3 regions of the Streptomyces sp. NPDC054863 genome follow, and region 1 is predicted to be linked to each of the others. Evidence: riboswitches for the same ligand, from Rfam matches in the RefSeq annotation. Region 1 holds a riboswitch; each other region holds the start of a gene.
What was found. Region 1 has a riboswitch for cobalamin ahead of ACWGIG_RS16680 (ribonucleoside-diphosphate reductase subunit alpha). Riboswitches for the same ligand answer to the same signal wherever they lie in the genome.
Positions count from the first base shown of each region.

Region 2: another riboswitch for cobalamin. It lies ahead of ACWGIG_RS01185 (FecCD family ABC transporter permease); the one in region 1 lies ahead of ACWGIG_RS16680 (ribonucleoside-diphosphate reductase subunit alpha).
Region 3: another riboswitch for cobalamin. It lies ahead of ACWGIG_RS02650 (CbtB domain-containing protein); the one in region 1 lies ahead of ACWGIG_RS16680 (ribonucleoside-diphosphate reductase subunit alpha).

Region 1 is NZ_JBSGZD010000077.1:17,471-21,655, reverse strand. It holds gene ACWGIG_RS16695 (carbon starvation CstA family protein) at 1-565, shown strand, start outside; gene ACWGIG_RS16690 (YbdD/YjiX family protein) at 562-765, shown strand; gene ACWGIG_RS16685 (GNAT family N-acetyltransferase) at 864-1,364, shown strand; cobalamin riboswitch at 1,441-1,564, shown strand; gene ACWGIG_RS16680 (ribonucleoside-diphosphate reductase subunit alpha) at 1,707-4,103, shown strand; gene ACWGIG_RS16675 (ribonucleotide-diphosphate reductase subunit beta) at 4,103-4,185, shown strand, end outside.
Region 2 is NZ_JBSGZD010000003.1:13,937-18,121, forward strand. It holds gene ACWGIG_RS01180 (MFS transporter) at 1-1,093, shown strand, start outside; cobalamin riboswitch at 1,204-1,347, shown strand; gene ACWGIG_RS01185 (FecCD family ABC transporter permease) at 1,573-2,589, shown strand; gene ACWGIG_RS01190 (ABC transporter ATP-binding protein) at 2,589-3,368, shown strand; gene ACWGIG_RS01195 (ABC transporter substrate-binding protein) at 3,383-4,185, shown strand, end outside.
Region 3 is NZ_JBSGZD010000006.1:54,756-58,940, reverse strand. It holds gene ACWGIG_RS02660 (class F sortase) at 107-760, shown strand; gene ACWGIG_RS02655 (CbtA family protein) at 733-1,521, opposite strand; gene ACWGIG_RS02650 (CbtB domain-containing protein) at 1,539-1,757, opposite strand; cobalamin riboswitch at 1,793-1,952, opposite strand; gene ACWGIG_RS02645 (GAF and ANTAR domain-containing protein) at 2,236-3,051, opposite strand; gene ACWGIG_RS02640 (GAF and ANTAR domain-containing protein) at 3,110-3,862, opposite strand.

The DNA of each region.
Region 1 (4,185 bases):
CGACCCGCTCGGCGGCATCAACCAGCTCTTCCCGCTGTTCGGCATCGCCAACCAGCTGCTGGCCGCCGTCGCGCTCGCCGTCTGCACCACGCTGCTGATCAAGTCGGGCCGCCTCAAGTACGCCTGGGTGACGGCCGTTCCGCTCCTCTGGGACGTGGCGGTCACCCTCACCGCGAGCTGGCAGAAGATCTTCTCCGCCGACCCGAGGGTGGGCTTCTTCGCCCAGCGCGACGTCTACCAGAGCGCGCTCGACAAGGGCCTCGACACGTTCAAACTCGCCAAGAACCGCGATCAGATGGAGACCATCGTCACCAACTCCACGGTGGACGGCATCCTTTCGATCCTGTTCGCCGTACTGATCGTGGTCGTGCTCTTCGAGGCCTGCCGCGCCTGCCTCAAGGCGATCCGCAACCCGGCCGGCGTCAAGCTCAGCGAGACCCCGTACGTCGAGTCGAAGATCGTCGCCCCCGCCTCCCTCTTCGCCACCAAGGAGGAGAAGGCGGAGCTGGTCGCGGCCGGCACCGGCCCGGAGGGCGGCCCGGTCAAGGAGGAGAGCAAGGCATGAGCACCGCGGCACTCCGGCAGCGCATGTCCCGACTGCGCTGGTACGTACGGGAATTCACCGGCGAAGCGGCATACGACCGGTATGTCGCACACGCCAGGTCGCACGATCCGGACGCCGCCGTGATGTCCCGCCGCACCTTCGAACGCAGCAGGACCGACGCCCGCGAGGGCGACCCCCGCAAGGGCTTCCGCTGCTGCTGAGCAGCAGCACCCGCCTGCACGGCGTGGCCGTACGGCCCGGCGTCCTGCCCCTCGAAACGGGGTGGGACGCCGGGCCGTCCGCGTTGCACACTCCCCCCATGAACATTCACATCCGCCCCGCCGAACCCGCCGAACACTCCGAAGCGGGCGAAATCACCGCCCGCGCCTACCTCGACGACGGCCACCTCAGCGGTGGCGAGGACAACCCGTACGCGGCAGTCCTGCGCGACGCCGCGTCCCGCGCCGAGAAGGCCGAACTGCTGGTCGCCGTCGACGCCGCCGGGACTCTCCTGGGGACCGTCACCTATGCTCCCCGGGGCAGCTCCCTCCAGGACGTCGCCGGCACCGGCGAGGCCGAATTCCGCATGCTCGCGGTCGCGCACGACGGCCGGGGACGCGGGGCGGGCGAGAGCCTCGTACGGGCCTGCATCGACCGCGCACGGGCCGAGGAAGGGGTCGTACGGCTGGTGATGTCGACCCAGCCGACGATGCTCGGCGCGCAACGGATCTACGAGCGCCTGGGCTTCGTACGAGTGCCCGAAAGGGACTGGGAACCGGTGCCCGGACTGAGCCTTTTGACGTACGAAATGGGGCTCTAGCCCACTTCCACTAGTGAAGTACTACGGCGCGCGACACAAGATGTGGTGGGTTCTTCAACGAGGACCCACCACATGTATGCTCGTGCTCGCTGTCGCCGCAGGGGAATCCGGTGAGAATCCGGAACTGTCCCGCAACGGTGTGTCATGTGCGCTTTTGCGTACCGCCAAGTCCGAGGACCTGCCGACAGCGCATCCGGCTCGACCGAACCGGATACCGATACGTCCGGGCCTCGCGGTTGGGCCGGTGGACGCCAGGTGACGCGTGCCCTTTCCCGGGTGCCGTGTGCCCGCGCGCCCCCGCTCCTCCCCCAGGCCCCGCGCCGAGCGAGGGAGAGCCCCCACGTGACCATCGCGCCAGTCGATCCGGCCACCGCACCACAGTCCCAGGACCACCAGGACGCGCCCGGGACCGCGCTCCTGCGCACCCTGACCGACCTGACCGCCGACCTTCCCGACACCGACCCCGGCCGGGTCGCCGCCGCCGCCCTGCGCGGTCGCAACGCGCGCTCGGACGCCGCCGAACTGCGCTCGCTCGCCACCGAGTCCGCAGCGGGCCTCATCTCCGAGGACCCGGCGTACTCGCGCCTCGCCGCCCGCCTCCTCGCCCGTACGATCCGGGACGAAGCGGCCACCCAGGGCGTGAACTGCTTCTCCGAGTCCGTCGCCGTCGGTCACCGCGAAGGGCTCATCGCGGACCGTACGGCCGACTTCGTCACCAAGCACGCGGCGGCGCTCGACGAGCTGATCGACCTCGAAGGCGACGACCGCTTCGAGTACTTCGGTCTGCGGACCGTCTACAGCCGCTACCTCCTCCGTCACCCGATCACCCGCCAGGTCGTCGAGACCCCGCAGCACTTCATGCTGCGGGTGGCCTCCGGCCTCGCCGAGGACGACAGCGAGCGGGCTCTCGCCGAGGTCGCCTCCCTGTACCGCCTGATGAGCCGCCTGGACTACCTCCCGTCCTCGCCGACGCTCTTCAACTCCGGCACCCGCCACCCCCAGATGTCGTCCTGCTACCTCCTCGACTCCCCGATGGACGAGCTGGACTCGATCTACGACCGCTACCACCAGGTCGCGCGCCTCTCCAAGCACGCCGGCGGCATCGGTCTCTCGTACTCCCGCATCCGCGCCCGCGGCTCCCTGATCCGCGGCACCAACGGGCACTCCAACGGCATCGTGCCGTTCCTGAAGACCCTGGACGCCTCGGTCGCGGCCGTGAACCAGGGCGGCCGGCGCAAGGGCGCCGCCGCCGTCTACCTGGAGACCTGGCACGCGGACGTCGAGGAGTTCCTGGAGCTCCGCGACAACACCGGCGAGGACGCCCGCCGTACGCACAACCTCAACCTCGCCCACTGGATCCCGGACGAGTTCATGCGCCGCGTCGACCAGGACGGCACCTGGTCCCTCTTCTCCCCCGCCGACGTCCCCGAGCTGGTCGACCTGTGGGGCGACGAGTTCGACGCCGCGTACCGCAAGGCGGAGGCCGCGGGTCTCGCGAAGAAGTCGATGCCGGCCCGTGAGCTGTACGGCCGCATGATGCGCACCCTCGCGCAGACCGGCAACGGCTGGATCACCTTCAAGGACGCCTCCAACCGCACCGCCAACCAGACGGCGGAGCCCGGCCACACGGTCCACTCCTCCAACCTGTGCACCGAGATCCTGGAGGTCACCAACGACGGCGAGACCGCCGTCTGCAACCTCGGCTCGGTCAACATGGGCGCCTTCGTGGACGTCGCGACCCGCGACATCGACTGGGACCGCCTCGACGAGACCGTCCGCACCGCCGTCACCTTCCTCGACCGCGTCGTCGACATCAACTTCTACCCGACCGAGCAGGCCGGGAACTCCAACTCGCGCTGGCGCCCGGTCGGCCTGGGCGCCATGGGCCTCCAGGACGTCTTCTTCCAGCTGAAGATGCCGTTCGACTCCCCCGAGGCCGCCGCGCTCTCCACGAAGATCGCCGAGCGCATCATGCTCGCTTCGTACGAGGCGTCCTGCGACCTCGCCGAGCGCTCGGGCCCCCTCCCCGCCTGGGAGAAGACCCGCACCGCCCGCGGCGTCCTGCACCCCGACCACTACGGCGTCCAGGTCACCTGGCCCGAGCGCTGGGACGCCCTGCGTGCCCGCATCGCCAAGACGGGCATGCGCAACTCGCTCCTCCTGGCCATCGCGCCGACGGCGACCATCGCCTCCATCGCGGGCGTCTACGAGTGCATCGAGCCGCAGGTCTCCAACCTCTTCAAGCGCGAGACGCTCTCCGGCGAGTTCCTCCAGGTCAACTCCTACCTGGTCCGCGACCTCAAGGAGCTGGGCGTCTGGGACGCGCAGACCCGCGAGGCGCTCCGTGAAGCCTCCGGCTCGGTCCAGGGCTTCAACTGGATCCCGGCCGAGGTCCGCGACCTGTACCGCACCGCGTGGGAGATCCCGCAGCGCGGCCTGATCGACATGGCGGCGGCCCGCACCCCGTACCTCGACCAGTCCCAGTCCCTGAACCTCTTCCTCGAAACGCCCACCATCGGCAAGCTCAGCTCGATGTACGCGTACGCCTGGAAGAAGGGCCTGAAGACGACGTACTACCTGCGCTCGCGCCCCGCCACCCGGATCGCCCGCGCCGCCGGCTCGCAGGCTTCCGCCGCGGCCCCGGCCCCCACCGCCGCCCTCCCCGCCCAGCAGGTGACGGACGCCGAAGCGCTCGCCTGCTCCCTCGAAAACCCCGAGTCCTGCGAGGCCTGTCAGTAATGAGCACCAACCACCGGAAGAACCTTCTCGACCCGGGCTTCGAACTCACCCTCCGCCCCATGCGCTACCCGGACTTCTACGA
Region 2 (4,185 bases), on a different contig from region 1:
CGCCCACGTCGGCCTGGTCAGCCTCGCCAGGGCCTTCCCGCTGGTGGTCGGCGTGCTCGTCGGCGGCGTACTGGCGGACCGTCTCGACCGTCGGACGCTGATGCTCGCCACCCGGCTCCCACTGACCCTCGTCGCAGCCGCGCTGGCGGTCAACGCGCTCCTGGCCGACCCGTACGTCTGGCTCATTTACCTCTGCACCGGCCTGACCGGACTCTTCGCCGGACTCGGCGGCCCGGCCATGCTCGCGGCCATCCCCGCCCTCGTCGGCACCGAACGCCTCGCCGCGGCAGGCGCGTTGACGTCCGCCTCCACCCAGCTGGCGGCCCTGCTCGGTCCGGCCGTCGGCGGTCTGCTCGTCGCGGGTCCGGGGCTCGCCGCCTGCTTCGCCGTCGACGCGGTCGGCTTCCTCGCCTTCTCGCTGGCGCTGCTGTTCGTACGGCCGCTGCCTCCCGCCGCCACCGCCGGCACGGGCAAGGGGGTCAGGCAGTCGTTCGCCGCCGTCGCGGACGGCGTGCGGTACGTGCGGGGGCACCGCCTCATCGTCGGCCTGCTCCTCATCGACGCCGCGGCGATGGTCTTCACGATGCCGCAGGCGCTCTACCCGGTCCTGGCCGACCAGCAGTTCGGCGGCGGCCCCGGAGTCGTCGGGCTGCTGTACGCGGCTCCCGCGCTCGGCGCCCTGGTCGGCGCGGCCACCAGCGGCTGGACCGGCCGGGCGGGCGGCCACGCGCTCATCGGCGCCGTACTGCTCTGGGGCCTCTCCCTCACCGGTTTCGGCGCGACCTCCCTCCTTCCCCTCGCCCTGCTGCTGCTCGCCCTCGCGGGACTCGGCGACCTGATCTCCGAGACCCTGCGCTCCGCCCTCCTCCAGCACGGCACGCCGGACGCACTCCGCGGTCGGGTCAGCAGCCTCTGGATGGTCCAGGCCTCGGTCTCCCCGGCCCTCGGCAACGCGGGCCTCGGCTTCCTCGCCGAACTCACCACCGCCCGCACCGCGGTGATCACCGGCGGCCTGGTCTGCGTCGCCGCCACGCTCGCGGTGGCCGCCGCCTTCCCGGCCCTCCGCGGGGCGACTCTCGCCGAGCCGTCCTGACACCGCGGGGGCCGGGGCAGCACACGGCGGGGGCCGGGGCGGCAGACCGTGAGGGCCGGGGCGGCACACGGCGGGGCCGGGGCGGCAGACGGCGGGGGCCGGGGCGGCTCGGCCTTCGCCCCGACGGCCGACCCGTTAAGCTACAGGCGCCCCGCGGGGGAAGCCGGTCGAATTCCGGCGCTGACCCGCAACGGTGGGCGGAGCGAACTCCACGCTCCGCAAGCCCGATTACCCGCGGCGGTGAAGGCTCCTGACAATTCGCCGTGGACTGCGAGAGGTGCTGCACAGGGCGCCCCGCGTCCCGGGCCGCTGCTTCCGGCGCGCAGCGCACGGCCCGAGGCGAAAGCGAACCGCCCGTGGCCACATCCTTCGCCCATGCCCATGACGCCCATGCCCACGATGCCGACGGCCACGCCCGCGTCGGCACCGGTGACAGCGCCGGGGCCGGTCCCGCGCCACCCCGGCGTGCGTCCGTACCGCTGCTCGTCATCGCCCTGGGGACCGCCCTCCTGCTCTCCCTCGTCTGCGGGGCGGGCATCGGGGCGTCCGGGCTCACCTGGGGCGAGGTGCTGCGGTATCTGTGGGCCGGACTGAGCGGCGGGACGATATCCGCCGAGCAGGTCCCGACGTACACCATCGTCTGGGAACTGCGCTTCCCGCGCGCCGTGCTGGCCGCCGTCGTCGGGGCGGGTCTGGCCGGCATCGGCGTCGCCGCACAGGCCATGGTGCGCAACGCACTCGCCGATCCGTTCGTCCTCGGGATCTCGTCGGGTGCGGCCGTCGGCGCCAACGCCGTGCTGCTTTTCGGGGCGCTCGGGGCGCTCGGCGTCTGGGCGCTGTCCGCGGCGGCCTTCGGCTCCGCGCTCCTGGCGATGGTGCTGGTGTACGCGATCGCCCGCACGCCGCGCGGGCTGACGCCGCTGCGGCTCGTGCTGACCGGGACGGCGATGTTCTACGGCTTCTCGGCGATCACCACGTTCATGGTCTTCGCCGCCGAGCGCGGCGAGGCGGCCCGCTCCGCGATGATGTGGCTGCTCGGCAGCCTCGGCGGCGCCAACTGGGCCTCCGTACCGATCGCCGCCGCAGCCGTGATCGGCGGGCTCGCCCACCTCATGTGGTCCGCGCGCCGGCTGAACGCCCTCGCGATGGGCGACGAGACCGCCGCCTCGCTCGGCGTGGACGCGGGACGGCTGCGCAAGGAGCTGTTCCTGGTGACCGCGGCCGTCACGGGCTGCGTGGTCGCGGTCAGCGGGGCGATCGGCTTCGTCGGCCTGATGGTCCCGCACGCCGTACGCATGCTGGTCGGCGCCGACCACCGGCGGCTGCTCGCCGTCGCCCCGCTCATGGGCGCGGTCCTGCTGGTCTGGGTGGACATCCTGTCCCGCACGGTGCTCGCCCCCGTGGAACTCCCGGTCGGCGTACTCACCGCGGCCATCGGCGTGCCGTGCTTCGTCCTGCTGATGCGCCGCAATTCGTACAGCTTCGGAGGCGTGTGATGCGTATCGACATCGAGGACCTGACCGTCGAGATCGCCGGTGCGCGCCTCGTCGAGGACGTCGTGCTGCACGCCGGTGACGGGCAGCTCGTCGGGCTCGTCGGCCCCAACGGCAGTGGAAAGTCAACCCTGTTGCGCTGTGTCTACCGGGCGCTGCGGCCCGCCGGCGGGACCGTCCGCCTCGACGGCGACGACCTGCACGCGATGACCGCGCGCGAAGGCGCCCGGCGGCTGGCCGCGCTGCCCCAGGAAGCGGTCGCCGAGTTCGACTTCACGGTCACCGAGGTCGTGGAGATGGGACGGCTGCCGCACCAGCGGTCGGTGGCCCGGACCAGCGACGAGGACCGGCAGGTGTGCGCGAGCGCGCTCGCCGGGGTGGGCGCCGCCCACCTCGCGGGGCGCGGCTTCCTCACCCTCTCCGGCGGCGAGAGGCAGCGCGTCCTGATCGCCCGCGCGCTCGCCCAGCAGCCGCGGGTGCTCGTCCTCGACGAGCCCACCAACCACCTCGACATCGCCCAGCAGCTGGATGTGCTCGCCCTGGTGCGCGGCAGCGGGCTGACCGTGCTCACCGCACTGCACGACCTCAACCTCGCGGCCCTCCACTGCGACCTGCTGTACGTCATCGACGCGGGGCGGATCGTCGCCCACGGCGCCCCGCACGACGTGCTCACGCCCGAGCTGCTGGCCGAGGTCTTCGGCGTACGGGCGCACCGCGTGCCGCACCCGGAGTCCGGCGCCGTACAGCTGCTCTTCGACCGCCTCCAGCCCGCCACTCCCTAAGGAACCACGGCCCCATGCGCACACGCCCCGCCGCCCTCGCCACCGTCGCCGCCCTCGCTCTCAGCGGCTGCGGCGCGCAGGTCACCCCGGCCGCCCACGACAAGGCCGCCGGAAGCCACTACCCCGTCACCGTCGAGAACTGCGGCGAGAAGAAGACCTACGCCAAGGCCCCGCAGCGCGTGGTCACCAACGACGTCGGCATCACCGAGATCATGTTCGCGCTCGGCCTCGAAGAGAACATGGCGGGCTTCGTGATGCCCGACGACAAGGGCGACCTGGACTCCGTCCCCTGGAAGGGCGGTTACAGCAAGGTCAAGTGGCTCTCGAAGAAGCAGATCAACAAGGAGATGGCCCTCGACGCCCGCGCCGACCTCGTCTTCGCGGGCTGGAACTACGGCTTCAACGAGGGCGAGGGCTTCACCCCCGCCGATCTCAAGAAGGTCGGCATCGACTCGTACCTGCTGAGCGAGTCCTGCCGCAACGGGCGGGGCGGCACGGCCCGCGGCGTGATGCCGCCGCTCGACGCGCTCTACACCGACCTGGGCAACCTGGGCCGGATCTTCGACGTGGAGGACCGCGCGGAGGCCCTCGTCGCGAAGTTCCGCAAGCAGGTGGCCGACGCGCAGGCCGGAGCCCTCAAGGGCGCCGACCGGCCGCGGGTCTTCCTGTACGACGGCGGGCAGGACAAGCCGTTCACCTCGGGTCTGTACGCCGCGCCGCACGACATCATCACCAGGGCGGGCGGCGACCACGTGATGAAGGACCTCAAGGACAGCTGGGCGACGGTGGGCTGGGAGACCGTCGTCGCACGCGACCC
Region 3 (4,185 bases), on a different contig from region 1:
GTAAGGGGCGCGGGGAACTGCGCGCCCAGCCACAACGAACCCGCGCGAAGCACGACGGGAGCACACCACCTTGAGCACCGACCACCCCGCTTCCGGCAAGGGCCGGATGCTCACCGGCATCGCCTGGGCGGTGCTGCTCCTCGGACTGTGGCTGTGGGGCCGCGACATCACCAACGGCCCGAGCGGCAATGCCGCTCCGACCACCGGTGACGTGGCCGCGGTGGGACGCCCACTGCTACAGGTCGAACTGCCCGACGCGCACGAACCGGTCGCGGGCGTGCGCCCCGGCCGCCTCGACGTCCCCTCGCTCGGCATCGGGGCGCCGGTCGGCCCGCGCGGCCTCGACGCCGACGGCGCGGTCGACCCGCCGCCGTACGACCAGCCGCGAGAGGTCGGCTGGTACCGCGACGGCGCCCGCCCCGGAGCGAGCGGCGTCGCGCTGCTCGTGGGACACGTCGACACCAGGAGCAAGCCGGCCGTGTTCTACGGCCTCAGCTCCGCCCGCCCCGGCGAGCAGGTCAAGATCACCGGGTCGGACGGATCGGTCACCGAATTCACCATCGAGGACGTCCAGGTCTTCAGCCGCGACAAGTTCGACGCGAAGAAGGCGTACGGGCCGCGCGAGGCCGGCCGCGCCGAACTGCGACTGATCACCTGCGGCGGTACCTACGACCACAACGCCCGCTCCTACACGGCCAATGTGGTCGTCTCCGCCTATCTGACGGGCGTCACTCAGGCCCCGGCAGCCGCCAAGTCATGAGCGGGGGCAGGGGAGTCTGCCTTCTTCGCGGCACGTAGCCCCAGCCCGCCGAAGACCGCCGCGAACACGGCCCACAGCAGTAGCTGCGACCCGAGCGACAGCACCCGGAAGTCCCACAACAGCGTTGCGGGTACGGGGACTTCGTCCGGATTGCCCGGCAGCAGGAACAGCACGGCGAGCGTGGCGGCCCCGGTCAGGAACACCGCACCGTGCCGCAGCGGCTCCGGCTTCCGGGCCAGCCGTACGTACCACTGCCAGGCGAGCAGCATGCCGAGGATGCCGATCACGACGGCTGCCAGCCACAACTGCTGCCGCTCGCCGACCGTGTTGGCGTCACCGACGCCGGGCGGGGCCGCCGGGTAGCGCAGCCCCGGCAGCAGGGCCACCGCGACGAAGGCCGCCGCGCAGAACGCGAGGGCGCGCGGCCAGGCCCGTACGAGATATCCCGTACGACGGTGGACCAGCGCGTACGCGACCGCGAACAGCGCGCCCAGTGCCAGGCCCGCGACGATCGCCGTGATGACGAGGCCGAAGTGCTGCTGGCCGCGCGTGAAGAGCTCCTCGTGGTGCTCGGCGACCGCACCGGCCGCCGCGTGGGCGTGCTCGGCGGCCTCCTCCTTGGCCGAGCGCGCCTCTTCGAGGACGATCGCCCGGTCCATCACCGGTTCCGCGAGCAGCAGCGAGAAGAGGCCCGTGACCAGGCCGGCGACCCCGCCCGCCGCGACGCCGCGGCCGAGCAGGGTGAGAGTGGGGTTGCTCATGGTGCGCGCGTCCCCGATCAGTGGCAAGGGGCACCGAAGAGGTGCCTGCCGTCGTGCGAGAACTCGTGCAGGTAGCTGCCGGTCGCGGAGATGATGTGGCCGTTGTCCATGAACACGGCGTACAGCGCGATCAGCGCGACGATCACGGCAGCGGCCAGGATCAGCAGATCCCGGGTGCGGGTGGTCGCCGACGCCAGGTCGGTGGACCGTGCGGACTGCTGGGCAGACGCAGACATGTCGGGTGAGCCTCCTTCTGGGGTTTCCACGCCCCGAAGCAGGAGGACGACGGGTCAGTTCCTGACTTCCACACCCTTGTGGGGGATGTGGTCACAGTGGCGGGACCGCCCCGGAATCGCACCGGAGTTCCTGTTCACCGTCGCCTCGAAGTGTGGAGTTGTCCTCCGGAGAGTCCCAGTCCGGCTGTGCACTGTCAACAGGCCCAAGAGGGCTGCGGCGGCGGGGAAGTACCTGGCCCGGCCGACTGCTCGCTCCCCCCGGAGCCGTCGGCCGGGCTGGTCCTCGACCGCGCGCGCACGAACTGCGGGAGAAGCCCGGCGCAGTCGCGGGAGGTTCTGGGAAAACCAACTCGGATTGCGGGCCGGGGGCTGGGGCCGCATCACCACTCTAGAGGGGTGAAGCTCCGTTCTCCAGAGGGTAATTGACGCAATGTCACAGCAAAGTAGCTACGGGTGTCGCCCGGTGGTCGCGGTCGGGTCAGAGTGGACCCATTTTTCCGTCCTTGTCCAGGGCGAGGGGCGTCGCGGGGGTTTCCTTACGGGACTTCGTGCGCGGCTTCGTGCGGATCTCCTCCGAGTCCAGCGTTCCCCGTACGATGTCCAGCGCCATCTCCGACAGCGCCAGCTGATTGCGCCGCGCGTACGCCCGCATCTCGCTGAACGCCTCGTCCATCGAGACCGTCCACCGTTCGGAGAGCATCCCCTTGGCCTGCTCCAGGCGCACCCGGCTGGTCAGCGCCGACTGGAGCTGCCCGGCGAGCAACTCACCCTGGCGGACGGTGCGCTGCTGGAGGATGCCGATGGTCGCGGCGTCCGCGAGGGCCTGGGCCAGCTCGACGTCGCCGGGGCTCAGCTCCAGCCTGGGCGTGGTGACGAACAGGTTCAGGGCGCCGATCACCGTCTCGCGCAGCCGCAGCGGGATCGCGTACGTGGAGAGGAACCCGTACTCCCGGGCGCGCGGCGTGAACACCGGCCAGCGCTCCAGGACCTCCGGGGTGTCCAGGGAGACCGGCAGGACGACCGTACGGCTGCGGAAGCAGTCCAGGCAGGGGCCCTCGTCGTGCTGGATCTCCAGCAGGTCGAGCAGCCAGGCGCGCTCGTCGGACGAGGCCGCGGTCTGCAGCCGGCCGCGCTGGTCGACCAGCATCAGCCCGGCGGCCGACACGTCGAGCAGCTCCACGCAGCGGGCGGCCAGCCGCTGGAGGAACTCGATCACGTCGAAGTCGTCGACCAGAGTGTCGGCGAGCTCGACGAAGGCCGTCGCGATCTTCCGTTCGCGCACGCTGCTGTCCATGCCTGTCACCTACATCTGTCGTGCTGCCGGGTGGGGCGCCCGGAGCGCTTCCCATGAGTCATCGTGCCGTTCCCGATCCGTCGCCCTCGCGCAGTGCTCCGTCGGGGGTGAAACGCAGCCGCCGCGCCACCACATCCCTGGCCACTTCCAGGATGGGCTCTTCGGCGGCGTATGCATATGCGCGCAGTCGTACGAGAGCTGCCGCCGGGGGCACCCCGAGCCGTACCGAGATCATTCCGGTGGCCTGGTGCACCTCCGCCCGGTACAGCGTGGCGTCCGTCGCGAGCCAGCCGCCCGAGCCGGGCGCGGCGGACTCCGCACTGCCCAGCAGGGTCAGGGTCAGCGCGTCCGCGAACACCAGCAGATCGGCCAACGCCCGCCCGCCCAGTGGGCCGGGCTCGGCCCGGTGGCAGGTCAGGGACCCCACCAGGATCGCACCGATCTGCAGCGGTGCGGAGAACACCGCCCGCACCCCGAGCTTCTCGGCGCCGGGCAGGAAACCCGGCCAGCGCTCCCGCGGCACCTGCACCAGGTCGCTCTCCAGGACGAGCCGGCCGGTGCGCAGCGCGTCCGTGCCAGGACCCTCGCCGAGCGTGAACTGGAGGTCTTCGAGGGCGACGCCCACCGGACCGGAGAACCAGACGGGCTCGCCGCCGGCGTTCTGCTCCGAAGGGACACCGCCGGAGAGCGTGACGGCCAGCCCGTCCACTCCCAGTACGTCGGCGCAGTGGCGGGCGAAGAACTCGTCGAGTCCGGCTGTGTGGCGGACCGCCAGCTCGTCGAGCAGGGCGGTCAAGCGGGTGCTGACCACGCCCTCCTCCTGAAGTGCTCTGTGCGGGGCGCTACGAAGTGTGATGGAAGTGTGCTGCAACGAGGTCTGAAGTGTGTCGGCAAGGCTGTCTCATCGTATCCGTGTGTCCTCGAACAAGCTGACTGAACGCGGTGCCACAGGATTTCCACGAAGCAGGGCACGCCTCGTGGGGCCGGGGGCCGGTGTGTCAGGATTGGATTCGACCGGATCTGTCCGGGCAGGGGCGCCTGGGGGGCTGCCTCGGAATTCCTTTCCACTTCGAGACGGTCACCTTCGAGAGGTCTTCGAGAAGGTCGGTCTTCGCAAAAGGCGCCCAAGGGGGA